DNA from 4 places in the Paenibacillus sp. FSL R5-0486 genome. Region 4 is predicted to be linked to each of the others. Evidence: riboswitches for the same ligand, from Rfam matches in the RefSeq annotation. Region 4 holds a riboswitch; each other region holds the start of a gene.
What was found. Region 4 has a riboswitch for thiamine pyrophosphate ahead of tenA (thiaminase II). Riboswitches for the same ligand answer to the same signal wherever they lie in the genome.
Positions count from the first base shown of each region.

Region 1: linked by a shared signal. The riboswitch ahead of MKY01_RS04670 (ABC transporter ATP-binding protein) and the one ahead of tenA (thiaminase II) in region 4 are both predicted to bind thiamine pyrophosphate.
Region 2: linked by a shared signal. The riboswitch ahead of MKY01_RS04690 (ECF transporter S component) and the one ahead of tenA (thiaminase II) in region 4 are both predicted to bind thiamine pyrophosphate.
Region 3: linked by a shared signal. The riboswitch ahead of thiC (phosphomethylpyrimidine synthase ThiC) and the one ahead of tenA (thiaminase II) in region 4 are both predicted to bind thiamine pyrophosphate.

Region 1 covers NZ_CP150237.1:1,030,327-1,038,197, reverse strand. The annotation lists gene MKY01_RS04680 (pectate lyase) at 1-252, opposite strand, end outside; gene MKY01_RS04675 (radical SAM/SPASM domain-containing protein) at 600-1,475, opposite strand; TPP riboswitch at 1,693-1,795, shown strand; gene MKY01_RS04670 (ABC transporter ATP-binding protein) at 1,954-2,718, shown strand; gene MKY01_RS04665 (ABC transporter permease) at 2,708-3,535, shown strand; gene MKY01_RS04660 (ABC transporter substrate-binding protein) at 3,703-4,776, shown strand; gene thiM (hydroxyethylthiazole kinase) at 5,703-6,515, shown strand; gene thiD (bifunctional hydroxymethylpyrimidine kinase/phosphomethylpyrimidine kinase) at 6,512-7,324, shown strand; gene thiE (thiamine phosphate synthase) at 7,324-7,871, shown strand, end outside.
Region 2 covers NZ_CP150237.1:1,038,359-1,046,229, forward strand. The annotation lists gene MKY01_RS04680 (pectate lyase) at 1-256, shown strand, start outside; gene MKY01_RS04685 (copper amine oxidase N-terminal domain-containing protein) at 438-1,391, opposite strand; TPP riboswitch at 1,557-1,667, shown strand; gene MKY01_RS04690 (ECF transporter S component) at 1,897-2,490, shown strand; gene MKY01_RS04695 (ABC transporter ATP-binding protein) at 2,491-4,062, shown strand; gene MKY01_RS04700 (energy-coupling factor transporter transmembrane component T) at 4,037-4,831, shown strand; gene MKY01_RS04705 (PQQ-binding-like beta-propeller repeat protein) at 4,933-7,236, shown strand; gene MKY01_RS04710 (methionine ABC transporter ATP-binding protein) at 7,368-7,871, shown strand, end outside.
Region 3 covers NZ_CP150237.1:750,423-758,293, forward strand. The annotation lists gene MKY01_RS03485 (hypothetical protein) at 1-12, shown strand, start outside; gene MKY01_RS03490 (Fe-Mn family superoxide dismutase) at 160-1,440, opposite strand; gene MKY01_RS03495 (alpha/beta hydrolase) at 1,597-2,622, opposite strand; gene MKY01_RS03500 (IclR family transcriptional regulator) at 2,982-3,725, shown strand; TPP riboswitch at 3,875-3,988, shown strand; gene thiC (phosphomethylpyrimidine synthase ThiC) at 4,406-6,190, shown strand; gene MKY01_RS03510 (hypothetical protein) at 6,572-7,261, opposite strand; gene MKY01_RS03515 (hypothetical protein) at 7,444-7,611, opposite strand.
Region 4 covers NZ_CP150237.1:3,700,572-3,708,442, reverse strand. The annotation lists gene MKY01_RS16430 (zinc-dependent alcohol dehydrogenase) at 1-1,118, shown strand, start outside; gene MKY01_RS16425 (hypothetical protein) at 1,150-1,350, shown strand; gene MKY01_RS16420 (spore coat protein) at 1,362-1,658, shown strand; gene tenA (thiaminase II) at 1,869-2,528, opposite strand; TPP riboswitch at 2,645-2,742, opposite strand; gene MKY01_RS16410 (endo-1,4-beta-xylanase) at 2,949-5,621, opposite strand; gene MKY01_RS16405 (PRD domain-containing protein) at 5,923-6,774, opposite strand; gene MKY01_RS16400 (glycoside hydrolase family 1 protein) at 6,792-7,871, opposite strand, start outside.

The DNA.
Region 1 (7,871 bases), 2.7 Mb from region 4:
TGATCCAATGTTTACGTTTTTGAGCGTGGCCCCTGCCTCCAGACGGAAGACTGGCTTCTGATTTTCTGCTTGAGATCCGTCGCCCAGTGTGGAAGGATTGGCTACAAATGTTTTACCTTGGCCGTCATAGGTCGTGCCCTTTGGAACCACAATGGTTGAATTTACAACCGTAGGCGCAGCCGCAGCCGGAACTGCACCAAATATAGAAGCAACCAAACCAGCGGACAGTAACAACGTCAACATTTTTTTCATAACTTTATTCCTCCCTTATTCTCTCGTTTTTTGGTAGTGTACAGCCTGGGCTTGTACTGGAAGATCTTCAGAGGTGCACCTCTGTCCGATCTACAACCTAATCTTACCAAATAAGGGAGGTAACTAGAATAATCATTAGATCAGATATATCATGACATCGTACAATCCCTGTCATATCGGCATTTTTTGCATGCTAGGTCTCTCAAGCAATATGCTCATATCAACCTCTGGTATGCTCATTTGTAACGTATATACCCCTCACTTAATCCCCGATAACAAAGAAAGACCACTGCATTTGTCTCCAAATGTGTGATCTTGAATGGCTTCTGGCTTGCTGATATAAGATATCAGGCTCCAAATCTCTGACGATAACCGCACTTTCTACACAACTCTTCTACAGCTTCGCGTTTGGAGAAGCCATATACCAGATTGTTCGCTCGCTCACCCTCAATAATCTCCGAGAATGACTTCTCGTGCACATTACCAAGGTTAATCACACCCTCGCCATCGAGACAGCATGGAACCACCGTTCCATCTACAAGCACAGCTGCCTGACCGCGAAGTGCATGGCAAAAGCCTTTACCGTCATCTTCAGGTGCATCCAGACTTGGCCACTGGAACTCATGGTCCTGATTCAGGTATACATTCGGGGCAATTTTGACCCCGCTGCCTGGAACTACTTTTTCCTCAATGCGGAAGTCCAGATTAAACTCACGTTCCAATACTTCAAGGGTCTCCCGATTTCGATTCATCTGAGCATTTGTGAAGTTATCCTGTGTCAGATTCCACAACCGGAATGAAATGATGACATTGTGCTTAACGGCCTCGTGTACAAAGGACAAAATATGACGCAGATACCCGTCACGATCTGTTGAACCTTCATGCCCATCGAAGCTGTGCAGGGAGAAATTCATCTGCCGCAGCGCCGGTTTGCCAAGCAATTTATGCTGAGTCTTGGGCAGCAGTGTACCATTCGTTGTAATGTTCACCTTGAGTCCCTTCTCATGTGCGGAATCGAGCAACAGATCTATTTTGGGATGCAACAAGGGTTCACCTTTGACATGTAAGTAAATATGATTGGTGTGTGGTTTAACTTGATCCAGTATATTGTTGAAGACTTCAGGGTCAATGAATCCTTTGGCACGCTGTGTCTGCGGACAGAAGCTGCATGCCAGATTGCAGATACTCGTGATCTCAATATATACTTTTTTGAACGTTTTCAACTCGGGTCCCCATTCTGCCTAGGAGGGAGAACAATCCCACCTGCATTTGTGATCCGGCCAATATGCGCCACCACTATTATATCGGGTTAGGGAGCCCAGGTAAATTGTTCAGTTGTTCGGGTATGACTCCAAGTTCATCTCAAGAATTCTATCATGCTGCCTCTTTACAGTTCATGTTCGATTGATATATGCTGAACACACAACTGCATATCTTGAACTTTTGCACTAGGGGAGCCTTGCGGCTGAGACGAATATGACTATTCGGACCCTTTGAACCTGATCTGGATCATACCAGCGGAGGGAAGTGGAGCGGCCTTTTAGTAAGCGGAATTTTTTCATGTATGTGAAGATAAATTGCGGATTTAACTTACAGACCCACTCATTTCTCCGGAAATGGGTGGGTCTTTTTTGTTCCTTTTGCAGAGTATAGGATGCCGTTGTTATTGCAGTAGTCTGACATCAAGGGGGTGAGGATCAGATGGATAACCATGTAACCATTCACAACGTAAGCTTTGCTTTTCCCGAAAAAAAGGGTTCCCCTGTGCTCTCCAATGTGTCGCTTCAGGTTCAACAAGGAGAATTTGTCTCGCTCATCGGCTCCAGCGGATCAGGTAAAAGCACGCTCTTCAAGCTGCTCGCAGGCTTGCATGAACCAACCGTTGGCACCATCGATATAGCTGATGTCCCGCAAGGACAACGGCTCGGACGAGTCGCCTATATGCCGCAGAAAGATCTGCTGTTATCCTGGCGTACCGTCATGGAGAACTGCATGCTACCTGCCGAGCTTGCACCAGGCCGACAGGATAAGGACAAACTACGAGCCGATATCATCGCAGGATTGGCAAGGTTCGGCTTGTCCGGTTATGAACATTCCTATCCGGATGAGTTATCCGGCGGCATGCGGCAGCGGGTGGCATTGCTTCGTACCTTGCTTACAGGCGGGCAGCTCATGTTGCTGGATGAACCCTTCGGTGCACTCGACGCATTAACCAAACGAGAAATGCATCGCTGGTTGCTGGAGCTGTGGGAGAGCTTTGGCCAAACCGTGATGTTCATTACACATGACATCGAAGAAGCCCTGCTGTTAAGTGACCGTATCATTCTGTTAACTCCAGGAGGGCAAGGTCAGCAGTTGCAGGAGATGACGGTTCCTTTACCACGCCCAAGGCATTCGGACATGATCTACGAACCGGCTCTCGTGCAGATGAGGCAACAACTGGAGGAACAATTGCATGCACGATAGAGCTGAGGTTAGCGTCTGGACGTGGTGTTTAAAGTGGCTCTCGAGGTCGTTTTCCCAATATGGTCTGTTCATTATGCTCATGTTCTTATTACTGGCGATCTGGGAAGTGATTGTGCGTATGGGATGGGTGCCCTCCTTCATCATTCCTGCACCCACGGCCATCGTAAGCTCACTGGTTGAGCATCGCCGTCTGCTGTTGACCATCCATCTGCCTGCTACCTTTATGGAGGTTGTTGTTGGTTTTGTCTTGTCCATAGTGACTGGAATTACGCTGGCAACAGGCATGCATATGAACCGATCGATTGAAAGGGCATTGTATCCCTTCATCGTGATCAGTCAGACCATACCGTTGATTGCCTTGTCCCCCGTATTTATCCTGTGGTTTGGTTACACGTTGTGGAGCAAAGTCGCCGTGGTATTTTTAATCGCATTCTTCCCCATTGTGGTCAGTACCTACGATGGACTCCGCCAAGGCGATCCAGAGCAGCGTGAACTGTTGCTCACCATGGGCGCCAGCAAGTGGGATATTTTTTGCAAACTCCAGGTTCCGCTGGCACTTCCCTCTTTTTTCTCGGGGCTAAAGATGTCTGTGGTGTACTGCGTGGTTGGGGCAACGATTGGCGAATGGCTCGGTGGTAGCAAAGGTCTAGGGTACTTCAGCCGTCGTATGTCCAGCAACATGAACACGGATGCGATGTTTGCCGCCATTTTGCTGTTATCCCTGCTTGGGATCGTTTTGTTTGTACTGATTACCTGGCTGGAGAAACGGTTTAGCATACGGCGTCATCGTCATGGAGGCAAAAGAAAGGTTGGATAATACTTAGACAGAAATTAGATGTAAATACAGTAGTTACAATCTTCAAAACAAAACATATCTTATGCACAATTTCAGCAACATCTTCAATCAGTTCATTGTCACATTATCGTTAACATGCTGTTGCCCATTTTCTACAAATCAAAACGATGAAATGAGGAACTTCATTTATGAATAACAAAGGTATATACTCCCTGCTTCCCATCATACTCATTAGCCTTTTGCTGATCGTTAGCGGATGCAGCACCACAGACAATAGCCAAAATACGCCAACAACAGATTCGGCAACCAATACACAGCAAACAGATCCGTCTGCAACCGAACCTGCATCAGACGCCAAAGATAAACTGTCTATCATGCTCGACTGGTACCCGAATGCAGTACACTCCTTCATCTATGTGGCTCAGGAAAAAGGATACTTTGCAGACCAAGGTCTGGATCTCGATATTCAGATGCCTGCGGATACCAATGATTCGCTCAAACTTGTTGCTGCCGGAAAAATTGATCTGGCCCTAAGTTACCAGCCCCAAATCTTGCTCGCGCGTGGCGAGAACATTCCTGTACGTTCCATTGCTGCTGTTGTTCGGCACCCGCTTGTGCATCTGTTGACCGAAGCGAATGGCAACGTAAGTTCACCCAAAGATCTTGAAGAAAAGACTGTTGGTTATTCCTCCATTCCTCTGTACGAAGCGATGGTACGCACGATGATCAGTAAGGATGGCGGCAATCCCGACAACATAAATCTGGTCGACGTTGGGTTCGATCTGATTCCTTCGCTGGCTTCCGGACAAGCGGATGCGATTATGGGTGGTTTTATTAACCATGAACAATTGATTTTGGAGAAAGAAGGACATGCCATGAAATCGATTAACCCCGTCGATTATGGTGTGCCTGATTATTATGAATTGGTCCTGACTGCAAGTGAAGCTGGCATTGAAGCAAAAAAAGACCAACTTACCCGGTTCGTCAAAGCGGTCCAGGAAGGACAGAAATATGTGACTGAGCATCCAGAAGAAGCCTTGAGTATTCTGCTCGCTCATGAGAATGAAACATCACCGCTTGACCCGGAGATCGAAACCAAAAGCCTGGCAATTCTGCTACCACTCATGAATGAAGAAGGCCAACCATTTGGTCGGCAGGAAATGGAATCGTGGGAAAATGTACGTACATGGCTCGTTGAACAGGATTTGATTCCTGAATCGGTGAAAGCCGAGGATACTTTTATTACTCTGCAAGGAGAGTAAATAAAGGAGAGCAACGCGAATAAAGGAAAAGTGATTGAACATAAAGGGAATGAAAGCAATGTGATTAAAAGCAAAGTTAGCAAAACGTAGGATCGAATGCATGAAGTTTTGCGAAATGGAATTGGCCTGAAGCAAGCATCGGAGGATCAGAATTTATAACAATCCTAAGTGGCTTGATGTGCATCTGGGCAGATTGATATGCGTTTGGGTGGCTTGTTGATATGTATTTGGTAATGTAATTAGCGCTTATCTTCAAGCCTACTGGGAGCTGAAACGCTCCTTAACTTGATCGAAACAGAGCATGCTACGACCGCTAACGAATCTGAGGCGTCCTATTCAGGGATTTGGAGCGGTTGCAGAAATCTAAAGAACCTGAAACATGTTATATCAGAATAAATAGCTGTTTGCAGCGTTTTGGTCAGGAGATTCTGGGAATAACGTGTCTGATGTTCCTTACATTTCAAAAGGAGGACCTGACAGCCAAATAAGACGTCCTGTGTTCTTTAGAAACATCGTCTGACCAGTCGTGCCCCGATCGATCGTGCCCCAATCAGTTGGGTATCGACCAGCCTGGACTTCAAGACACTGGTTGGATGCTAACATCCATCACAGTATTGCTTGCCTGAGTTTGGAGAAATACCCTGGGTTCACTTTCTGTATTTTGTATCGTTTCGTTTTTTACTGTTTCGCTAGATATCGATCAGAATGATTCAATTTGTCTATATCCAGTTCCAAAAATCCATTTTAGTGAGTTATGAAATTGATTTAGATTTTACGTTTCTGCTTTTCCCGCATTAATGCATCTGGCTGTTGTTAGACTCTGCGCCCCAACTCAACAAGGGAACTCATATCCAATTATTCTGTTGAGTGACTCCAGATATCGGACTTCCGCCGATCGGGTTACTTCAAAACAAGGAGGAAATTATATGTCTTATCTGGAACGTGTTCGTACGCAAAATCCGCTGGTACACAATATCACTAACCTTGTCGTGGCTCCCTTCACAGCCAATGGTCTGCTTGCACTCGGTGCGTCCCCTTTTATGGCCTATGCTCATGAAGAGGTCGCTGATGTCGCCAAGATGTCAGGAGCCGTGGTACTCAACATCGGTACACTCGATGACAAAGTCGTTCAGGCAATCCGTCTGGCAGGCCAATCGGCTAATGCGCATCACGTGCCTGTGGTGCTTGATCCGGTTGGAGCTGGCGCAACCACCTATCGCACGGAAACCGTGCAGATGCTCATTCGTGAACTTCGTCTCACGGTACTGCGCGGCAATGTGGCAGAGGTCGCTAATGTCATCGGTGAGAGTTGGAGTATTAAAGGTGTGGACGCAGGATCAGGTGAGGGCGACCGAATCGGCATTGCGGAGCGGGCAGCGCATAAACTTGGCTGTGTCGTGGTCATTACCGGAAAAGAAGATATTATTACTGATGGACAATCCACATTCCTCACGAGTAATGGTCATGCCCTGCTCACTCAGGTCACAGGTGCTGGCTGTCTGCTCAGTTCAGTGATTGGCGCTTTTACAGCCATAGCGGAATCAGGAGCCGATCTTCTAGGCAGTGTTGTTGAAGCGCTAGCGTTTTATGGTGTAGCAGCTGAACTGGCGGCAGAGCGGACAGCTCATCAGGGGCCGGGTAGCTTCCAGATTGAATTGTTGAATCAACTGGCACAAGTAACACCAGACCTCTTGGCAGAACGCGCACAGATCCGTCAGATCCGTGGAGGTGCAGTATGAGTATTGCTCAAGCGCTAACCATTGCAGGCTCCGATAACGGGGGCGGCGCAGGCATTCAGGCCGATCTGAAAACATTCCAAGAACTTGGTGTATACGGCATGACCGTTATCACCGCTATTGCTGCCCAAAATACAACTGGTGTGCAGGGCGTTTTTCCCATCCCTTACGATGGCATTGCCCAGCAATTGGACTCGACCGGCGAAGACTTTCAACCAACCGCAACGAAGACCGGCATGTTATATAGTGCCGAGATTATTCGTCTAGTCGCTGAGAAATGGCAGCAATACCGTTGGGCTAATCTGGTCATCGACCCTGTGATGGTAGCCAAAGGTGGCGCCCCCCTTCTCCAGCAGGAAGCTGTAAAGGCGTTGGTTACGGATCTGTTGCCCCATGCCCTGATCACAACACCCAATATCCCGGAAGTGGAACTGCTTACCGGGATGTCTATCACCAATCTGAGCCAGCGGGAAGAAGCCGCAAGACGGATTGTACAGATGGGCTCAACGTATGCTTTGGTCAAAGGTGGTCATGATGAAGGAAGTGGCATGATCGTGGATGTGCTCTACGATGGGCAGTCTTTTCATTATCTGGAGAATGTTCGTGTGGTAACCCGTCATACACACGGAACGGGGTGCACATACTCTGCTGCCATCACCGCAGAGTTAGCCAAGGGTTCACCTGTTCTGGCTGCCGTTACGACCGCGCGAGCATTCATTCAGGCAGCCATCGAAGATGAGCTGGGGATTGGGGCCGGACATGGGCCGACAAATCATTTTGCGTATCAGCGCAGACAGCGGGGTGAGCAGTGATGCGCCCTTGGGATGCAGAAGCGGTACGACGCGCGATGCAGGTATATTTAGTGATGGGCAGCGTCAATACAAAGCAAGACCCTGTGGAAGTGCTGCGCCAGGCCATTGCTGGCGGCATTACGCTGTTCCAGTTCCGTGAAAAGGGAACTGGCGCCCTGGTCGGCGAAGCTTGCATCACGCTTGCAATGCGGCTTCGCGAGGTGTGCAGCCAGCACGGGGTCCCGTTCATCGTGAACGATGATGTGGAGCTGGCTGTAGCGGTGGAGGCCGACGGCATGCATGTCGGCCAGGATGATGCGGACGCGGCGCTAGTACGCGCCCGCATTGGAGATGGGCGGATGCTTGGCGTATCCGCCCACTCTGTGGATGAGGCGCGCCGTGCGTTGCAGGCGGGCGCCGACTACCTTGGCGTCGGGCCCATGTACCCGACGCGCTCCAAAGCGGATGCCCATGCTGTGCTGGGCCCCGCAGGGGTGGCGGAACTGCGCGCCGCAGGCATCGCAGTTCCGATTGTGGGTATCGGCGGCATTACGCCCGATACCACGGC
Region 2 (7,871 bases), 2.7 Mb from region 4:
AGCTGGAACAATTAACATCAAAAATTTCCGTGCAGATGATATTGGCAAACTGGTTCGCCAAAATGGTGGAACTTCCTTTGCAGTTAACATGACGCTGGATAACTCCAACATTTCCAATGTAAAAGATTCGATTATGCGTACAGACAGCAGCACATCACAAGGGAAAATTACGAATACCCGTTATTCCAAAGTACCAACGTTGTTCAAGGGGTTTGCTTCAGGGAAAACGAGCCAGTCTGGGAACACGCAATATTAGACAGAAGATTGAATCGCTGGAGTTGGTAAAAGTTTAAGCTCTGCTTGTAATTTGAAGTTAAAATATAACGCCAAAAAGAGCGTTCCAAGGTCATTGTTACAATGACTTTGTGGGACGCTCTTTGTAATGCAGATGTCATAGTATAGTTCTGCTGAGCAATGTTTTATAGAGGATGCTCAAATTATTGCTCTCCCGGAACTTCAACGATGACTTTGCCTTTCTCGGGGACAACAGAACCGGTATCAATAGAGTCCAATTTGTTCATGATTTCGTAAGAGGTTTCTTCAAGCATGCGAGAGTACTTAAATGATACGAGTGTTTGACCTGTTACGGAAGGACGAGTCCCTGCTTCAGCAACGGCTTTGTTTTTAATAAAGAACAGGTCACCGATGGTTCCGGCATTTTTGCTGATGTTAGCCTGCCATTGTAGCAGTGCACTTCCATTTTTAAGGATATAATAACTGATCAGATCGTTATCCTCAACAACGAAGAAACGATCTTTTTTGTCTTGTTCAAAAATGTATTCAATGGATGAATCCACTGGACCCAAAGGGTTGCGAATGTCCAGACGTGCTTGTCCCAGTTCAGAGAAGCGTGGCAGATGCAGTGCGGCTTCACGCGCCACAGTCAGATCGGAACTGTTATATTCTTTTACAATCGTAGCATCGGTAGTGTAAATGTAGGCTTCCTTGGCCTTCTGGTTCCACTGCACCTTGGCACCAAAAGCTTCACCGATGGCACGGAGCGGAAGCATCGCTTTACCATTCACCAGAATCGGCGCTGAGGATAATGTCGCATTCTGACCGTTTTTCTTCATTGTTTTGCTGTTAGGTGTAAGGACATACTTATCGCTGCCTGTGCTAATGCTGATCTCTTTTGTTTTGTTATTGTAACCAAACGTATAGTTGCCGAGGAATTGAAGCTCCGTCAATGCCACGTACGTAATACCCTGCCGTATGACAACATCATATTGAGCTTGAACATTGTTAATATAAGCTGTCGGTTTAGGTTTAGTTGTTGCGGCTTCCGCCACAGTGGATGAGAGTAAGGCAGGTGCCGTGCCTGCGGTGAGTATCGAAGCGGCAAGGACCATTTTCCATGTTTTAAGCTGCCAAACAGAATTGTAATCTTTCATCACTATCAATCTCCCTTCTAATGTTTAAGACGGACTACATAACCTAAATGTTTCATATTATGGAAAGTGAACCATCAGATTCTTTCCCCTGTTACCCCAAATGAAGCATGATGATTTTTCTAGGGATTGCCACAAATACCCATCTGATGTACATTAGAAGCAATGAAATAAGTGAACCGGGAGCTCAATGAAGTTGGGCTGAGAGAGCGGCCTTGTGCCGCTGACCGTACATCTGATCTGGGTAATGCCAGCGTAGAGAACATGGATTTGCGATATGTAAGGGTGAATTGTGGGAATGAACGTGGATGAACAACAGACCTCTTTGAACTGTGGTGGTGTATCTGCCATGACGGAGGGGGGCTGGTTGATATTCCGTATTTTCGACATCCATCCAATACATCATTGTGAGGATTGTACACTGTACGTAAGGCCTGCCCGGAACCGGGGAGGCTTTTTCGTTTATTTTGATAACCCCCACAGGGAACAAAGGAAGGACGTAGAGAAAATGGCAACAAAAGCAGGCAACAAGCGATTGAAACTAACGGATATTCTGGTAACCATCGTGATCGCAGTAGTGTTTGGGGTGATTTACAAGATATGGGGACCTACATATGACTTGATGAAACCATTTGGCGTTCATGCGGAGCAGATGATCTACGGCATGTGGTTTATGGCGGGCACGTTTGCTTTTGTTATCATTCGTAAACCAGGCGTGGCTATTCTTGCCGAAGTTGCGGCATCAACGGTAAGTGCTTTTCTGGGTAGTGAATGGGGCATGTCCACACTTGTATACGGTCTGTTGCAAGGATTGGGAGCCGAGATATTCTTCGCCGCATTTTTGTATCGCAAAACCAATCTGTTTGTCACCTGTCTTGCAGCCATAGGAGCCGCAGCGGCTTCGCTTTTGCTGGATTACCAGTACGGGTATATTGATTCACTCTCGGCCTGGAACTACACGTTATTTATCGGATTCCGCTTCATTGGAAGCATCTTGATTGCTGGAGTGTTCGCTTATTATCTCGCCAAAGCATTGGAACTGACTGGTGTAACGCGCTCACTTAGACCGGTATCCAAACAAGATTATGAGGCGCTGGATTAGATGAGCGGAGAGGAAAATTCGCAAGCGGTAAGTGTGACAAATCTAAGATGCAAGTTCCCGGGAGAGGAAGCCTTGATATTTCAAGGCTTGTCTCTTTCTGTGCGTCAAGGGGAGAAAGTGCTGTTGCTTGGCCCAAGTGGCTCCGGTAAATCGACGTTATTGCAAATTCTGAGCGGTCTGATACCCCGTTCGGTTGAGATTCCGATGAAATGTGATGATATTCAGGTTCCCGCCCAAGCAGGAGTGGTCTTTCAAGATCCGGATACCCAGTTCTGTATGTCCTTTACGGATGAAGAGATCGCATTTGTTCTGGAAAACCGAAATATTCCGCGTGAAGAGATGCCTGCTCTGATTGAATATTATCTGAAACAAGTGGGGTTATCCTTTGAACAGAATCGTGTATTGATCCAGTCCATGTCTCAGGGGATGAAGCAGCGTCTTGCGATTGCTTCGATGCTTGCCATGGACCCGGAGGTATTGTTTTTGGATGAACCCACTGCACTTCTGGATGATGAGGGGACTTCCCAGGTATGGGATACCGTCAAACGGATCGCCAGTGACAAAACGATCATCATCGTTGAACACAAAATAAACAAGATTGTGGATATGGTCGACCGCATCATTGTATTATCACCTGAAGGAAAGATTGTGGCGGATGGGCCAGCACAGCAGGTATTTACAGATGAACGGGGCAAGCTGAAGGCTTATGGAATCTGGTATCCGGGTGTGTGGGATGAGCACGAGCAGGCAACTAAGGAAGAAGAGGGAAGTACTTCTGGAGAGCTTCAAGTGTGTGTGGACCACGGCATCTCAAGTTTGGAAGCACAGCAATCGTCTGGCTTATCCGATACACCGGGTATATCCCTCATCTCTCACGTCTCATCCTTATCACCTGTATCACCCGGCTATCTGCCTGCACTGGACTTGCAACAGTTCACCGGATGGCGTGGGAAAACACCCTTCATTCAGGTAGAACAGGCCAAAGTATGGCATGGGGATTGGATTGGTATTGTCGGAGCTAATGGAGCTGGCAAGAGTTCATTGTTGTTATCTCTGATGAGTATCCTGAAAACAACAGGTCATTATGAGGTGGACGGTCAGCCTTCTGGCAAAACGGAGCAGCTTGCAGATCGAATTGCGTTTGTATTTCAGAACCCGGAGTTTCAATTTGTGACCAACACGGTCGCGGAAGAAGTGGAATTCTCATTGCTGGGGGGCAGGCTGACAACGGAAGAAAGACTTGTCAGGACTGATCATATGTTGAATCAATTTGGGCTAATAGCCCTCTCCGAGCGCCATCCCTACCAATTATCGATGGGGCAGAAACGACGCTTGAGCGTTGCCTCTGCACTGGTGAGAGAGCAGCGAATACTGCTGTTGGATGAACCTACTTTTGGACAGGATGCCCGCAATACGTTTGCCATGTTAGCACAGCTGGAGCAATTGCGGAGAGAGGGAACAGCCATTGTTATGGTTACCCATGATCGTGAAATCGTAAAAAGATATTGCACCCGAATCTGGATGGTAGATGAGGGGAGGTTATCTGATGCAACTGTCGTTTCCTCACCGTGAAACCTGGCTTCATAACGTCAATCCGGGATTAAAGATGATCATTCTGACGATGATGTTTGTCATCGTTATCCTCATTCACAATCTGAATGTAATGACCAACGTTGCGATGGCGATGATGTTATTACTGTGCTGGACAGGTCATCCGTGGTACAGATTGATACTGTACGCATCACCATTCATTCTGGTGTTTATCTCGACGTCTACAGGTATGATGATGTTTGGTAAGGGCGAGACCACATGGTATAAGTGGGGACTGATCCACATAACCGAAGAGAGTTTCTATCGCGGTCTACACTTGGGTTTTCGCTCGTTGACTATGGCCGCGGCTGGGTTACTCTTTGGTCTTACGACCAAGCCTGTCAGACTGTTTTATTCTCTGATGCAGCAGTGGAAGCTTCCGGCGAAATACGCCTATAGCTTTCTGGCCGCGATGCGCATGATCCCCATTTTGCTGGATGAATTCCAGACGCTCCGTTACGCGATTCGTATTCGTGGAACACAGCAACGTGGCTCTCGCTGGAATGTGTATCGTACACTCAAGCGTTACGCTATTCCGCTGCTGGCACAGAGTATTCGCCGTGCACAGCGAATGGCGGTAGCGATGGAAGCGAAAGGGTTCACAGATGGCGCGAGCCGCACGTATTACATTCAGATTGGCTATTCGCGAGCTGATCTGTGGTTTGTATTTTATTATATGCTCACCTTAACAGCGGCTTATTACATCGGGATTACCTTTCCTTATCATGCTACGATGGTGGATGTAAGGTAATACGGGCAGATAGATAGAAATATATTGAGGTAAACGGTAACTTTTTCCTTTTTACTGCGTCTCTATTGGAAATAACTTCTAATGAATGGGGATGAACGAGAGTGAAGACGGGTCCTGACTGGCAGAGAACGGGGTACAAATGGATTACCATGACTGGATTATCAGCTGTGCTGTTGACGGGCTGGATGCTGCTGGATTCCAAAATGGTCGCCCTTGAAGGACAAGCTTTGGCTACAACGCCACAAGCATTGGGGGCAAGTTCCCAAGTCTTAACTGCAAAGTTAGCTTACAAACAAGGAGACACCGTTACGCTTATTAATGACATCCCTCTGTTCAAAAACAGAAGGGACGGCAGTGTGGCTGCTGACAAGCTGGGGATTGAATACTATACAACAAAAAACGAAAAGTATACGTTGGCCTCGGTTCGAGGTGAGTGGGTGCAGCTTAAGTCAACCGATTATGGAAACTTTTGGCTGCCAAGTTGGTATGCACTGAAGGAGAGCAGAAGTATGACGGAAACAGCTCCCCAAAGCTTCACACTCCAATCAGGCAGCAAGTTGTATCTGGTTCCAGATAGTTCTACAACTTGGTCTAGTGAGAAAGCGCTAACAGATAAGGCTGTTATTGTTGCAAAGTGGAAAGGCTGGTATGGGGTCTCCATTGCCCCACGAGTCTGGAATAAAGAATCTTTCACGTATCGGCCAGGACTCTTCTGGATCAAGGCACAGGCTATAGAACAGCGGATGAATGTGGCTGATGGCTGGTTCATTCAGGAGGCATCGCTGCCAACTTCGGTTATACGCCATCTGACAGATATGAAGCTGAACAATGCAATCACCTCCAAACAAGTGGCTGGGTGGTTAGGCGAACCGGATTGGAAAGAGAGTTCAAGCAATTTGAATGATACTGGTTATGCAATGAGTATTGGGCAGACCTGGAGATATGAGCGGGAAGATGCACAATTTCTGGTCACATTCAACAAGAATGGCAAGGTGGTCAGGACACGCTGGAATCTACCACAGGATAATCGAAATGCTGTCGTTTCCGATTGGAACATCAGTCGGGCGGATGAATATGGGTTCACAACAAAAATCTATGGCACAACACTGCCAACGACAATCCCTTGGAAACCGGTATGGACCAACCAGGGGGATATTAACTACACTTTTTTACAAGCAGCCACGGATGACGTGCTCCTGATGAAAGGCGATGACGGTGGATTTAGCGGAGGTTACTACGAAGGTTCCATATATGCCCTTGACCGACATTCCGGCCAGCAATTATGGGGGATTAACGGGGGTTTTGGAAGACAGCAGGCAGAGGTGGATGCAGAGCGCAAATACGTTACAATCTACACCGATTATGACCCTGATAAGAAAAAATACGTGGATCGTATTCGTCATCTGAACTTGAAGAACGGAAAGGTCATGTGGACGTACACTCCTAAGCAAAATTTTAGACTAAATGGCATCACCGCTGCTAAGAACGTTGTGGTTGTGGATAACCCGGTTGTTGAGAGCTCAAGCAACAGTTGGTTAACGGTTCTGGACAGTGCAAACGGAAAAACATTGTGGACGCGAAAACTGGCTACAGGTTATGAATTATTGAACAAGAGTGCAGATGACCCCTATGTGTTGTATTGGGAAAAGAATAAGCTGGTTGCAGCCGATCCGCAATCAGGGCGAACCGTATGGAGCTTAAAGGGCAAACGATCCACCATAGAACAATTTTGGAATGATCCATATACTGGTGGAATTGAACGTCTTGATCCCTTTGCAACCACGAATGCTGAAAGATGGCTATCACTAGATAATCAGTGGCTTCTGCTTGATCTGAACACGGGGAAAAAGCTTGCCCAATTCCCTGCTCGGGTAGGACAGAGATTTGAGGAGCTGAATGATGGCATGTTGTTGATCCGTGAGAACAAGAATGGCAATCATTACGGAGAATATGAAGATTTTACAACCACCCTGTATGATGCCAAGACAGGCATAACACGCTGGACGCACAAGGGCAAGATTGAACGAGGACTGGTGGAAGAGGATCAGTTGTATGTGATTAAGAATGGCTACCCGGCGGCTGTGGATTATAAAACGGGGGAGACGCGCTGGGATACCAAAGATACGATTGCAACACTAAGGCATCCGACGAATCAGGGAAGTTATCTGGTCATTGATGATCAGTTGCTGTTGCCCATGGACGAGAATTTGCTCGTAATGAACAAAAAGAATGGAGCACTGTTAGGTCGTGTACATGACGTTGTGATGGGAAACCCGGAGCACCGGGACCGGGATGCGAAGAATGGAATGATTAACCGGATCGGTAATGAAGTGTATGTGGGTTCGTCCAACGGACGTTTTCGTGTATATGAAGCCAGCCGCCTGCAGGAGGCAATCTCACCTTAAAAGCTTGTCTCGTAAGGGATGTTGATTTATTATAAATGAACAGGCTTGCTCGCGCTCCGGTTATCGGCTGTGCGGGCTTTCTTCATGTGTTCTTGAAGAACCATGCATGATCATTCACGGGAGGACTCTCCATGATCTCATTATATGGTGTAAGCAAACGTTATAACGAGCGCGGTTCCCGTGCAGATCAGGGATTCGAAGCATTAAGCTCGGTGTCCCTCGAAGTGGGACAAGGAGAAATACATGGCATCATTGGATCGAGTGGTGCAGGCAAATCCACACTTCTGCGGATGCTCAACGGGTTGGAAAAGCCGGATGATGGTGAGGTTGTTGTGAATGGGCAGCACCTGACCCAGATGAATGAACAGAGTCTGCGTCAGGCACGAAGATCCATTGGCATGATCTTTCAACACTTCAATCTTGTCAGTAACCGAACGGTGAGTGGCAATGTCTGCATGCCATTGGAGCTTGCGGGTATGCCCCGTGCGCAGCGAGTTGAACGTGGACTTGAGGTGCTGCGGTTTGTTGGACTGGAAGACAAGACGGGGCAATATCCTGCTCAGCTTAGCGGAGGACAGAAGCAGCGTGTGGCGATTGCACGAGCGCTGGCCAGTCGTCCGGATGTGCTGCTCTGT
Region 3 (7,871 bases), 3.0 Mb from region 4:
TGTGCTTCTTAAGTGAACATTTAGAAATAGGAAGTCTCTCAAAATACAAGCAAGTCTCTTTTTACAGGAGGCTTGCTTTTTTGTCTACACCAAAAGAGATATCGTTCAGTCATTCGGCTGGAGATATCTCTTTTTTCTCTAATCCATCTAACCCAAAGCTTAATAAGGCGGCCACAACAACTTGCGTGCTGTTTCGTAACGCTCGGCAACAGCGGGCCAGTAGACAACGTTCCACCAATCCTCGATATACTTTTTGCGTTCATTCTGATGTTTCAGATAGTAGGCATGTTCCCACACATCCAGTGGCAGGAGTGGTACGATATCGGACTGGGACAGGTTCTGGTGTTTTTCCGCCTGCAAAATCTCCAAACGATGTGCTCTCGGGCTCCAGACAAGCATCGCCCAGCCACTGCCTTCCACCTTGTTCGCGGCTTCTGTGAATTGATTCTTAAACGCTTCATAACTTCCGAAATCTCGCTTGATCTGCTCTGCGAGCATACCGGAAGGTTTGCCGCCGCCAGCAGGGTTCATAATTGTCCAGAAGATCGTATGCAGGTAGTGGCCTGCCCCGTTGAAGGCAAGTTCACGTTCCCAATGTTTGATGAGTTCAAAGTTATTCTTTTTTCTCGATTCCGCCAGCTTCTTCTCTGCTACATTCAGTCCGTCCACATAAGATTGATGGTGTTTATCATGATGGATACGCATCGTCAGCTCATCAATATGTGGCTCCAGCGCATTGTACGCATAGGGGAGAGGCGGCAGTGTGTGTCCTCCAATGGGAACCGGCTTTTCTTTTACAGGAGGTGCTGTAGAGCTGGGTGTGGCTTGTGTTGTTCCGGTAGAAGGCGTTTGAATGGTTGCGGATTGGATCTGAGCTGAAGCCGCAGGTGCATTTATATTTCCCTCTGGAGAAGTTGGAGCTTCTGAAGCTTGGCGATGGACGCTTCCTGACTCTGACGTATGCAACGCATTTTCCAGAAAAAGTGATGGCTCCGAATCCGTTTCACGCAAGATGCCCGGTTGGCCAAGCGTATCCAAAACGCCCAGAAAATACTCCGATTCGCGGATAAAATGCAGAATGAGTACTTTGGCAAGCGGTACAGCTTGCACAGCAGCACTTTGCTCCAGAAGAACATACAGCTGTTTGATGAACTCCCTCGATTGCTTACGAGCTGCCGCCACAAGTTGATCGATACAACGAACGATGTAGGGGGCTGGTGGATGGGTTGCGGGCAATAGCTGTTTTAAAAGCTGATTGGCTACTCGCTCACTGTTTGCAAAGGTAACCTCCCATTCCTCCAGTAGCTTGACGTATGGGGGCTCCAGATCAGGAACCAGGGCACGAATGACGAGTGTATGTTCTTTCTCCTGCTCTTTCCAGAAACGGATTTCCTCCAATGTCCGCAGAGGCAGCAGGTGACCATATTCATACCAGTTCATCTATGTTGAACCTCCTTCAGATGAAATTCATTGCATGCAGACCCTCTGTTCATGCGTCCCAAGAGTATATTCTCCGAGCTTGTTGTCCTATGAGTGAAAAAAAAAGAGCCCCTGAGGGCTCTGGAATCAACGAAAAGTTCGGTGATTGAAATTTGGTTATTCTCCATTATTCGTGTTTTGCACATCGTCACTGCTTGTTTTCGTTACATGACTGAGGAAAGTTGAGACACGGCGCAGATATTCCTTTGGATGCTCCCGGAAGATCAACTCATGATGCGCATCCTGGACAATCCATACATCCGAGTACGGATTGGTCTGGTTGGCGGCGAGTTGCTCCGCAATTGGATAAGGCGCCTTCTCGTCCTCTGTACCATGGATGAAGAAAATCGGGAACGGATAATCTTCCTTTTTCACTTCCTGGTATGGAATCTGTTGTAATCCGGTACCATTCAGAACAGGGAACAACAGTTTCATGATCTCCAGTGTAGGCTGACGTGGCAGATCGATCTGGTTGTGAATGTTGTGGTACAGCGTATCTGGCTCCAGCAGGAACGCACTGTCCAGAATCATTGCATCCACTTCCTTCGTAATCAGTCCGGTTTGTAACGCTGTACCGGCACCCATCGAGAAGCCCCAGACAACCAGTTCCTGCGCACCACGTTGCTTGGCGAACTGGATCGCACCGAGCAGTTGCTGTGACTCAGCTTTGCCACCTGTGGCTACAGCTTTGTTCACCTGTGAGGCGAAGCCATAATCGAACATGACCACGTTAAACCCAAGTTGATGGGCATAATGTGCCAGGTCATACATGGGTACCCATGTTTCTTCACGATTGGCACCATAGCCGTGACTGAAAATAATCGTTTTGCTTGCAGCATTGTCAGCAGGTATATACCATCCCTGCATCGTGCGGCTGCCATCCGCTGCCGGGAACGTGATGTCTTCATACTTCATGTTCTTGGCTTGCATCGGATTGGAGAAGACAGGCGCTACCGTTGGATTGGATAATACCCATGCGATATAACCATGCAGTGCAATAAAACAAAACAGTAGAAAAAATACAACGGAGAGCAGCAACGCTACGATAATATGTTTGAACCGAATCAGCCTCGGTGATAGGGAAGAGGGCAGATCGGACACTTTTGTTTGCAGCGGGGCTTCGCTCTGGGATGATTGATACATGAATGCCCCTCCTTTGAAGTTCAGTTGAAGATAACAACGACATGAAAAGAGAATTGCGTCGATTTCAGAGCCTGCTTCAGAGCGATATCTTAATGTAATATATCTTTATCGTATGTTCCAATATAGTCAAAGTCAATTGATTGAGGGCATTTGTTACGCAATTGTTATATAGTTCTTAAGATATATGGGTAACATTACCTTAGTGTGTAAATTACAGGGGATTAAGTCTTATAAAAAGGAAAAATTTACACGTTGGCCTATTTTGATTTTGGCTCTTTTTGGTTTACAGATGAGACCGTTTCTCATATAATTTATGTAACCAAGTTTCATGTGATGAAACATGAGGAGGGCATTATGCCATGGAAGATCGCAAGTTAACCGTCCGGGCTGTGGAACGGGCGCTGGATATATTATTATGTTTTACCACACGCAGTGATCTGGGACTCACCGAAATTGCCAGCCAGATTGGCCTGCACAAAAGTACAGTGCACCGTTTGATGGCTACGCTGGAGGATCGAGGGTTCGTGATCCGCGATGCAGCAACAGAGAAGTACCGACTTGGCATCCGAATCTGGGAGCTGTCAGCTCATATGTCCCGCAGTGATGATCCCGCTATTCTGCTGTTGCCTGCGATGGAGCGACTGAGAGATCGATTGGGTGAGACCGTGAGTCTGTACCTGCGTGATGGGAGTGAACGGATTCGGATTCAGGCGGTGCAAAGTGATCAGGCGATCCGCCGAGTTGCTCCCGTTGGTGTTAGACTCCCGCTGTCTGTGGGGGCTTCCAGCAAAGTCCTGATGGCGTTTGCCACGGACGAGGATCGTGAAGAACTGATGAACGGGCCGGAATGGCCGGTGTTTATTGATCCCGCGGTGTATTTAGCGCAGATGGGAGATATCCGGGATAACGGATATGCCACAAGTTACGAGGAACGTGAGCCGGGAGCTGCCGCGGTATCTGTACCTATTATGGATCGCAGAGGCAATATTGCAGCTGCGCTCTCGGTCTCAGGACCTGTCAGCCGACTTTCGCAGGAGACATTGCATGAATACGCACCTGTGTTGAAGGATGCTGCTACGCAAATGGGGCTCATGTTATCCTGATGTTGAGGTAAGTTTTTTCTCCAATAGAGTTTGATCATTTGGAATATAAAGGTTGTTTTTATGTTCCGGTTGCGCTACTCTGTAATGGACGGCCCAGCGGGGCCAGCTTCATTGAATATGAACGGCGGCTTATGTAAGCCGCAACTTATTAACGTTACTGGGGGAGTCCGAATTGTCCGGACTGAGACGGAATCGCATGAGATTCCGGACCCTTTGCACCTGATCTGGATCATACCAGCGTAGGGAAGTAATCGGCGATATGACCACAACCACCACATGATGTGACCCTTGTAGGGCTCCGTTAAGGAGCTGCGTAAAGGTGCATTATTGGTGATGGACATAAAAGTCGGTTCCTTCGGGGACCGGCTTTTTTATATACAGGGAACGGGCGATATAGCGCGGATTTTATGGGCTTCTTTTTCAATAACCTGCGAAAGTGGGCTTGGATAAGGAGAGGAGTCACCATAGATTCATGATTTGTGGCAGCCTCCGTCTGTTGTTAACTGTACATGAAAAGTGTCTCCCCTGGTCTGGTGTAGGATCGCTCTTTCTTCTCTGCATTGCGCATGATTTGGACAGGTACGTAAGCGACCTAATGATGAAACCAACCAAACAAGCGACGAACACTGAGGAGGAGACAAGCGAACATGAGTACAGGAAATCAAACGGGACAACAAGCGATGGAACAGGAACATAACGGTCAGCAGGTGGAAAAGGAAACAGGGGCGGCCGGACGGGTTCAGCCCTTTCCGGGCAGCCGCAAAGTCTACATTCAGGGCTCACGGCCGGACATTGCTGTACCGGAACGTGAGATAGCCCTTCATGACACGAATACTCCCCAAGGGGTGGAGCATAACGAACCGCTGCGTGTCTACGATACGAGCGGCCCGATGACCGATCCCGCATTTCACGCCGATATCCGTGCAGGTCTGCCAGCTCTGCGCACACGTTGGATCACAGAGCGTGGCGATGTCGAAGCTTACCAAGGCCGTACAGTTAAACCGGAGGATAACGGACTGAAGCCCGGAGGGAAGAGAGCTGGCGCTGAAGAGTACCCCGGATTGCGTGGCAAACCGCTGCGAGCACAGCCAGGACGCTGCGTGACTCAGATGCATTATGCGAGGCAGGGAGTCATTACGGCTGAGATGGAATTCGCCGCCATTCGTGAAGGCGTGGAGCCGGAATTTGTGCGGCAGGAGCTGGCGAGTGGACGGGCCATTCTGCCATCCAACATCAATCACCCGGAGAGTGAGCCGATGTTGATCGGTCGTCATTTTCACGTGAAGATCAATGCCAACATAGGTAACTCTGCCGTATCTTCCTCCATCGAGGAAGAGGTCGAGAAGATGACTTGGGCGGTACGATGGGGATCGGATACGGTGATGGATCTGTCCACAGGCAAAAACATTCATACCACCCGGGAATGGATCATCCGTAATTCACCTGTGCCGATTGGTACGGTACCGCTGTATCAGGCGCTGGAGAAGGTGAATGGCGAAGCGGAAGCGCTGACCTGGGAGTTGTACCGTGACACACTCATTGAGCAGGCAGAGCAGGGCGTGGACTACTTTACGATTCATGCAGGTGTACTGTTGCGTTATATCCCCATGACCGCCAAGCGGATGACAGGCATTGTGTCTCGAGGTGGGTCCATTATGGCAGCATGGTGCCTTGCGCATCATCAGGAGAATTTTTTGTACACCCATTTTGAAGAAATCTGCGAGATTATGAAAAGGTATGATGTGGCGTTTTCGCTGGGAGATGGACTTCGTCCAGGCAGTATCTACGATGCGAATGACGAAGCTCAGATGGCGGAACTGGCTACGCTTGGGGAACTGACGCAGATCGCATGGAAGCATGATGTGCAGGTGATGATCGAAGGCCCGGGTCACGTGCCGATGCATAAAATCAAGGAGAATGTGGACTTGCAGATGGAAATCTGTAAAGAAGCACCGTTCTACACACTTGGGCCGCTAACGACCGACATTGCGCCAGGATATGATCACATCACGTCCGCCATTGGGGCAGCCATGATTGGCTGGTTCGGCACGTCCATGCTCTGTTATGTTACGCCAAAAGAACATCTGGGCCTGCCCAACAAGGATGATGTGCGGGAAGGGGTCATCGCCTACAAGATCGCAGCTCACGCCGCCGATCTGGCGAAGGGACATCCGCGTGCTCAGCGCCGGGATGACGCATTGTCCAAAGCACGGTTCGAGTTCCGCTGGAGGGACCAGTTCAACCTGTCACTGGACCCGGAACGGGCATTATCCTACCATGACGAGACGCTGCCAGCAGAAGGGGCCAAGGAAGCTCATTTCTGCTCCATGTGCGGACCAAAGTTCTGTAGCATGCGCATTACGCAGGACATTCGTGCCTTTGCCGCAGATAAAGGATTGTCCGAGAATGAGGCTGTAGCTGCCGGGATGCAGGAAAAGGCCGAAGAATATCGGACACGTTCCTAGGCGCCGGTACAGCGCAAGCTGGGCAGTCTGAAATAGAGATAAAGCCGTTTCTCTCTGTCATTGCAGAGAAGAACGGCTTTTTTTAGTGTTATGTCATGTATGTATTCTTAACCATACTCAGCCTTTATCAGAATTAGCTTTGTGATTAAGTGTGGTCCATATCTTATACAGAATTCCTGCGATAACGAATAAAAGAGCATCACTGAGTTTTGGTGCTCCTCCGTATAGAAATGCGGAACAGGAAAAACCTACTATAAACAGTAAAACAATATAGAGGAATCGCATATTAGTTCACCTCGTTAATTTGTGGTGTTACTAAGTAAGTGAGTTCATAGTTGCATAGTTTCAGATAGAACTTGTTACTTCACTCCAAATCAGCAGCTACTGTCGAGCCAAGCCCAAATCCTTCTCCAAATACGCCGCAAGCAATGCCAGCGGGCTATGGATTGGAATACCGCGATCTATTGTAACCTGTGCAGCAGCGGGAGCCATAGACAGTTGGGCCGCCACTACCGCTTTACCCGGGTACTGCTCAGCAATCTGCTGTAAGCCTTCTCGTACCGCTTCGAGATACCCTTGCTGATCTCCACGCATAATCAACTCAAATGTCCCAGGGATGCACACCGCTTCCGTCTGAGATGTCTTGGCAACGTGTAGTTGCCCATTCTCATCCTCTTGCTGTAATACCCGATTCAACCGTGCCATCGTTCCTTCAATAGTTGCCGGGTTGGTGAATGTTATTATGTAATCTCCTGCTACTCGCCGCATCTCCTGCAATAACGGATCATCTATGCCGATCACAGGCACAGGGACCTGTATGGCTTCCTGCTCCAATGCTGTCGCAAACAGGGTACACGTGACCAGAATGGCATCGGCATGACACTCAGCGATCCATTGGAGCGTCTGGGCTACCTTCTCGTGAATGACAACCTCGGAAAAGTCAGCGTCATGTTTAAGACGGTCCAGACCTGGATCGACGTAATGGACCAATTCAACTTCATAAGGAGCAAGCGTCTCTTCAATTAAGGCGATGTTGGAATAATGAGCGTGAAAACAACCAATGGTGATCATGTGCTAAGTCCCCTTTTACAGTTCGTATATGTCATGGATCTTTTAGATATTTAAACCATTATAGAAACATGCCTGAGAACTGTACAGTCGTTTATTGCTCAACGCCAATAACCGCCCTTCCGCCAAGCTGCGGAAAGACGGTTGATAACCTGACTCGACTAGGGTCGGTCCGGTGTCCATTTTTATCTAAGGGAAGGAGAAGCATTTTTCTTCGCCATTTTTTGTTGCAGAATTTCATGAAAGGATAGACCTTGAGTGTTCTCATTCTCCTTTTTAGGAGCAGTGGTCGCCGTGTTGCGCGGATATTGGTGATGGTACGGGATCATTTGCTGAATAGGCATGCGGATCATCTTGGTTCCTCCTTTGATGCGTTTTTTTGAATTATGTATTTCGACTGGTTACCATGCCAGGTGCGCATATAGGTACATGTGACTTGTTAGACGAAATAGAAGAGTTTAAAGCGTAATTCCAATTGGATTGTAGTGATTTTACCCGGTTTTAAGGAGATGTAAACGTTTTTAGGGAAATTCAGGAGAAAAGGACCTGATATGAAAGGTTTGATATGGGAGGATCGAATCGGTTGTTATGTGAATAGTCCCAATTTTAAGGA
Region 4 (7,871 bases):
AAGGGGTTAAAAATGTCGTGGTCAAAGAGGTGCCGGATGCGAAGATTGTGAAACCGGACGATATGATCGTAAAGATCACCAGTACCGCGATTTGCGGTTCTGACCTTCATCTTATTCACGGGATGATCCCTAACCTTCAGGAAAACTATGTCATCGGACATGAGCCGATGGGGATCGTAGAAGAAGTGGGCCCTGGCGTGACCAAGGTAAAAAAAGGCGACCGCGTAATCATCCCGTTTAACATCGCATGCGGAGAATGCTTTTTTTGCAAAAATCAGCTGGAAAGCCAATGTGACAATTCCAACGAACACGGGGATATGGGCGCATATTTCGGCTACTCCGGAACGACCGGCGGATATCCCGGCGGGCAAGCGGAGTATTTACGGGTCCCATTTGCTAATTTTACCCACTTTAAGATCCCTGAAAACTGCGAACAACCGGACGAAAAGCTAAGCTTGATCGCCGATGCCATGACGACGGCATTCTGGAGCGTAGATAACGCCGGCGTTAAAAATGGAGATACGGTCATTGTGCTCGGCTGCGGCCCGGTCGGACTCCTGGCCCAGAAGTTCTGCTGGCTGAAAGGAGCTAAGCGGGTCATAGCCGTCGACTATGTCGATTACCGCTTAAAGCATGCGAAGCGAACAAACAATGTGGAAATAGTAAACTTCGAACAGGATAAGAATATTGGGAACACTCTCAAGGAAATGACCAAAGGCGGCGCCGATGTTGTCATTGATGCGGTAGGAATGGACGGCAAGATGAGCGATCTTGAATTTCTAGCCAGCGGTATGAAACTGCAAGGCGGCACCATGAGCGCATTTATCATTGCATCTCAGGCTGTTCGCAAAGGTGGCACCATTCAAGTCACTGGGGTATACGGCGGACGTTATAACGGATTCCCGCTCGGTGATATCATGCAGCGAAACGTGAATATCCGTTCCGGACAAGCTCCGGTCATTCACTACATGCCATACATGTACGAGTTGGTTACGTCTGGCAAAGTGGACCCTGGCGACATTGTTACGCACGTCATTCCGCTCAGCGAGGCCAAACGGGGCTATGAAGTGTTCGATACAAAAACGGACGATTGCATTAAAGTCATCTTAAAGCCTTAAATATGAATAGATACATGGGAGGACAATCTGAATGGATTCCACATACGCTTTGCATGAGATGCTCGAGGTACATGAAATAGCTGCGTTCAAGACGGTTTGTATGACTAAATCCAAGACCATGCAAGCTCTGGTAACCGACCCGGAGCTCAAGCAAATTTTGCAACAAGATGCGATCTTATCACAACAGCAGCTTCAGGAGCTCGGTGGAGTGCTGTCTAAAGCGACTGTATAGGAGATAAAAAAATGAACCCAATATTAGAACACATGACTGGTCTTAATACGCTGACCGATGACGTGATCGCAATGGATTTTTTGATGAACGCCAAGAGCGGTGTCAGAAACTACGCCATGGCTGTGACCGAATGTGCCACCCCCGAAATCAAACAAATTTTGATGAAACAGCTCGATGAAGCCATAGATTCTCATGAAAAGATATCAAATTACATGGTGCAGCATGGTTTATACCACCCTTACCATATTGCAGAGCAAATTCAGCTCGATCTGAAAAACATTCAGACTGCTATGAACATTCCGTCCTGACACCCTTTTTGATTTTAGCCAGAGACTTCAGAGAACAAAATGTCCCTGTGTCAAGAATTTCAACAATGAAAAAAGGCGGATACTATCCGCCCTTTTTTTGGCATCGTCACGAAACACGCTTATTGCAAGCGTTCCTTTACGTATTCTACTTATTTCTATCCTGAGACTGTTTATGGCCGCTGCTCTCTACTTTAATTGACTACAGTGAACTTAAGGCTCCAGCTTCCATGACATTTCCCAAAAATCAAGCTCAAAGCGACTGCACATCACGAAAATATCCTCCATCCGTTGGTACGTTCCCTCGCTACAGCCTTCTAATAGCTTATCAGTTAACGTCACTAGGGATTGATTGTTGCTGTTGTATTCAGAGGAAGCATATCCTGTGATCCACTCTCCGTAAAAAGGATGATCAGCTGCACCTGGCTTTTGGGCAAGGACTTGACCAATCTCTGCATAGCTCCATGAGCAGGCCAGAATGGATACAAGTACCTCTGCTATGCCACCCGCATGGGAAACAGAGAGCATATAGTTAGTATAGGCTGCATTTTTCAGGGCAGGTTTTACCTGGAAAACATGATCCTCTGTAATTCCTAATCGCTCCATATAAGAACGATGAATTTTCATTTCACCATTCAGGATGTTATCTACGTTTTCACTAAAAAACTGCATCAATTTGGGGTCGTGCGACTTGACAATACCTAGTGCAAATACGCGGGCATAATCGAACAGGTACAAGTAGTCTTGCAGCAAATAATAACGAAATTGTTCGACCGGTAAGGAACCATCTCCGATTCCTTTAACAAAGGGATGCTCAAGACATTCCTTCCACACAGGCTGTGCTGCCTGATATAGTCTCTCTGAAATAGTCAACATGTGTTCCTCCAATTCATAATGTACGTATTTAAAAACAAAAAAACGAAACATCCATAGGATGTTTCGCAGACAAATACACTAAAACAAGGGGGTTCGCATGAGCTACCCAAGTACAGTGTTTCATCGTTGCATCCCTACGTTGGCATTATCCAAATCAGGTAAGGTCGGTTTAACACCCTCTCAGCCGGTTAAGGCTCCCTCGCAAACGGTTGTATGTAGTTGATTACTATCTTATTCCCATAAAAGAAAAAATAACATCAATTTAGTATATCAAGGGCTGTTAAATATAGTCAAGGCAGATTGTATCCTCCCTCATCACCTTCGGTGACGTATGTAAACGATGGAAACCATCACAACAATGGTTGAGTTTCAGCCACTGTTATGATGGTTTCTATTCTTGCAACTACTGCCGATGGTTTAATGCCCGAGTTTGTTCTTTCCGACAAAAGTGAGTATTCCGTACTGGGAAGTATTTCTCCAGCTCTCATTGGTCGTATCATTCCACTTGGCTACGCTCTGCTTACCTCCGCCCTGGTTGTCGTTAATTTGGAGCTCGAAACCGAGAACATTTCCTGCTTTGGGCGTCAATGATTGTAAATGAATTCTGGCTTCTACGAGATATCCTTTATTTGTTTTCTTCACAGCACTTACAAGGCGTCCAGGTGAGGCACCCCCTGCAAAGGTTCCCACATTGTCTGCACTGATTCTGAACTGGGCATCATCATATTGAAAATACGGTGTGCGCTGGTGATTCTCGTCCAGGAAAATCTCAACCGAATCCTGATCCCATGGGTTGATACTATCTGTAATGATGTTTGGATCAGTGACGTCGATCAGCAGGTATAGATACTCACCTGACCACATTGCGCGAGCCACTGCCTCTGCACCTTCGCTCTGGTTCAACCGTTTTACTTCAAATGGTGCAGCCTTATTCCATGATGTGTCTTTCTTCCCATCAATCTGAACAATCCCTTGCACAGCTTGTGCAGATTTGGGCATAGGGGCGAGTTGAATCACGCCGTATTTGCTTGTATCCTGTTCCTGAGATTGTGTTCGATCATTCCAGTACAGTGGATTATAAGGTTGTGTCCCACTTGAACCGCCATCAGTCACACGGATATCCAATCCGGCTTCATATTCTGATCCGACTTGGATACCACCCCACGGAATGGACAATTCAACCTGATATCCGGCTTTGGTCTCGCGTACACGATATGAACGCTGCTCCACGCCCTCAGCTATGCCCGACCGCTTAATGATTACATGTCGGTCATCTACTTCATATGAAGTGGTCTTGCCATTATTGAGATCAACAAAAATATCTACTTTGTCATTCACATCTGCCTTCGCATTCTGAACATCCACGAGGATATACAGGTTACTATGATCCCATAAGGTGCGGAAACTGGCTGATCCCGAAGAGTCACCCTTCAGTGGAGTAGACACCGCTTTGTTCCAGAGCGGATCTTGTGACTGTTTTTTGATATCCGGTTTACCCGAAAGTGAGGCGGCTCTCTGTGTCAACACAGGCAAGCTGGATTCATCCACGAGTCCCCAATATGCTTTTTTGGCATTCAGGGCTGAATCAAACAGCATAGCCTGGTTGTTGTAAGACTTCTCATCTTGGAGTCCCCATAAGGTAACTGAAGAAATGTGATCTTTGTGTTTTTGGTACAAATCCAACAGTTCCTTATATCGATACGCCTGCTTTACCGCAACTTCATCGGACATCTCTTCACCAAATGGAATTCCGCTATCCACATCCAGTTCCGTGATCTGAATATCCAATCCAAGTTCGGCGAACATGCTGATCGTTTTTTCAATTTCCTTGATGGGCGGGGATTCCAGGTTATAGTGGGATTGCAAACCCACACCATCGATGAGCCCTTTCTCTTTCAGTCGTTTGACCAACTGATACATATGCTCTCTTTTCTCAGGGATTTCCGTGAAGTATTCGTTGTAATATAATTTGGCATTCGGATCGGCTGCACGAGCGAATTCATAGGTTTTCTCAATATAATCCGGACCAATTAGTTCATAAAAGGGACTTTTACGTAAACCGTTGGCATCACCATTGCTATCCGCAATCGCCTCGTTTACCACATCCCAGGCATAGATCTTACCTTTGTATCGGGTCATGACGGTTTCAACGTAATCCTGAATCCGGGCAAGTAGTAATTCTCGACTCGCAGGGTTACCCTGAGGATCCTTGAACATCCACTCTGCTGCATCAATATGCCACAACAACGCATGTGCGCGTACGCCCATACCATGCTCCTCGGCGAACTGAACATATTGATCGGCTGCCTCGAACTCATAAACACCTTCGGAAGGAGACATGTACTTCGGTTTCATCTCGTAGGTTGCGGTCAAGCTGTTAAAGTGCTTTGTGAGCAGTTGTCCATATGCGCCTTCCAACTGCCAGCGATACACCGCTGCACCAATGGGGAAATCATCTTGATACAGGTCTTTCAGAGACAGAATCCCTTCTTCAATCTCCAGTTGCTCGGCCAGAGTAAATGATACATCATCCACATAGAACGATAACGTATCTACGCTATCTTCAGAGATGTAGGGTGTTTCGATGAACAAATTCAATTCAGTGGGATCATCGCTATACTGAAATTTTCCGGTGATTTTGTGCCATGTATTCCATTCTGCTTTGGCAATTTTCACGCTACCGATTGGGTTCCAGCTTTCGGCAGTTGTTTTTTTATATGTGGTGAGCTGTAATGTTTGATCCGTGGTGGGCTCCTGAGTAAGTCTTACATATGCCGCAATTTCGTACTCTTGGTTACGCTTAAGCAGATCCTTCATGGATAACATCGGTCCATGATAGGAACGCTCACGGTTGGCGACCAGCATACTGGACTGACCTTCGTGTGCCTCCTGCTGTGTCACTGTCAGCCTTTCGTTACCTGTACGTGGAGTCCATCCCTGAAGTGTACCGTCTTCAAAGTTTGTGCTCAAATGACCTCCCTCCACTTCCGTAACTGCCTTGGCTGCATGTGAGACATTCGAAAATGGAAGCATGGCGAGTACCAGCACAAGAACCAAGGCCGTTATATTCCATTGGCCTAACCGTTTCATACAATTCCTCCTCTTGATTGGGTCTAAGTATTTCTGAACGGATTAACATCCAGATAAATAGATTATAGCTCTTTAGACAGCGCTTACATATAACAAATTTACAATAATTACAATAAAATGTTATCACTTGGTAATCTCATGTGGGTTTAGGAAGCTGGAGTTCGTTCGCGTGGAATATCAAAAAAGTCGCTACATAATTGCAAGAATAAAAGACCGTTTCCCGATAAAATACGAGAAAACGGTCATAGTTAGAAAGTATCTTTCTTTTTTCCTGTCTGCTAACAGGCATATAAACTTTGTTTTATAATCGTCCCTCGTCACCCTGTTCCTCCTGCACAATTCGAGCAATGTGAATCATTAAATATAATAATTCCTCGTTCGATATGGAGATATCCAGCATATTCTGCACGTAGGTTTTGATCATCTCCGCGCATTTGTATTCAAGCGGATGCTCCTTCACCATGTGCTGAAAGATGAAATCTTTCGCCGAATTGCCCAGACGTCCTTCTTGTAAACGCTGGATGAAGAATTGCAAATGTGTGACAAGTCTCACATAATGGATGGAATTTTTGTTCAATTGCATATCAAAGGTGTATTGAATCAGGTTAAAAATATCTTTTAACATCTTAACGGATTGCATCGTGCGCTCCATATTCTGTTCATGCGTTTGGGCATTCACGAAATGAAAAGCGATATTCCCTGCTTCTTCTTCCGGCAGTTCGATACCCAATTCTAGATTCAGCATCTGAACGGCTTCAAGGCCCAGTTCGAATTCGACAGGATGAAACCTCTGGATCTCCCATAACATGCGATTCTGTAATGCTACACCTTTTTTCCATCGTTCAATGGCAAATGACAAGTGATCCATAAGCGTAAAGAAGATTTGGTCGTCAAGAGACAGCTTTTCTTTTGCATTGGTAATCAGTTTGTTTATGACATTCACATGTTTTTCTGGCATGTTTTCGATGGTTCGTACGTAAGCCTGGGCAGACGGATTATTTTGCAGAATGAATCGTTTCTGGATATGCTCCTCATCGAGTCGCTCGCCGACTTTGCCTTTGAATGCCAACCCTTTTCCCATGACAATCATCTCTTGTCCCTGATCATCTTTGGTCAGAAGCAAGCTGTTATTTAATATTTTGATTACTCTCATGAATTCATCACGATCCTTTATTCTTTCGTGACCGCCTGATCCGAATTTCCGATACATCTGCCATTCTGTTTAATGACCTCTTGATACCACGAGAAGCTTTTCTTCTTCAAACGCTTCAAGTCTTTCAGATCCTGTTCACCGCGGTTTACATAGATCATTCCATAACGTTTCCCATACCCCTGATGTGTGCTTACCACGTCAATAACGGACCAAGGGCAATAACCAATCACATCTACTCCATCTGTTAGAGCCAGTCTGATCTGTTCCAGATGTTTCTCGATAAAATCAATCCGGTACGTATCGTTAATGGTGTTATCTGCCTCAAGTACATCCGGGGCTCCAATACCATTTTCCGTAATTAGAATAGGGAGACCATATCGTTCACATACCTTACGCAATGTCAGCCTTAGGCCAACCGGGTCGATGACCCAGCCATATTTTGTTTTTTCGGTATAAGGATTCTCCGTTGCCCGGTAAACTCCCTGCTCACCAAGCATAATTTGCTGATCCCCTGCACGAGCTGTAACATCCGACGCATCGCCCATACTGGCGGCAATGGTTGCCGTCGAGTAGTAGTTGATTGCTACCAGATCGGGGCGGCCAGACCGGATATCTTCCATGTCACCCTGCTCAATAACCGGCTCGATGCCGCGTTCCTGTAAATAACTCCAGAATAATGGATTATACTGTCCCCACACCGATAAGTCGAGAAAACCCCATCCACGAATCGTCTCCCAGTTATGTGCAGCGATTGCATCTGCTGGTTTGGAAGTTGCCTGGTACATGGAAGTCATGTTTAATGCAGGACCAATCTTGCCTTGCGGGAGCATATCATGAAATAGTCGCATCGTTCTGCCTTGAGCTACAAACATGTGATGATTTTGCTGATACAGTTCCTTACTGGAAGGCAGACGTCCGCCTTTTGGTGTACCAATAGCACCTGGATGGAGAATCATCGTATTTTGCTCATTAATGGTCAACCAATATTTCACTTTATGCCCGTAATGTTCAAACAAGATACGCCCATACTCGACGAAGGCATCGATCGTCCCCCGGTTGTTCCACCCTCCGGTTTTCTCAAGCTCGTAGGGTAAGTC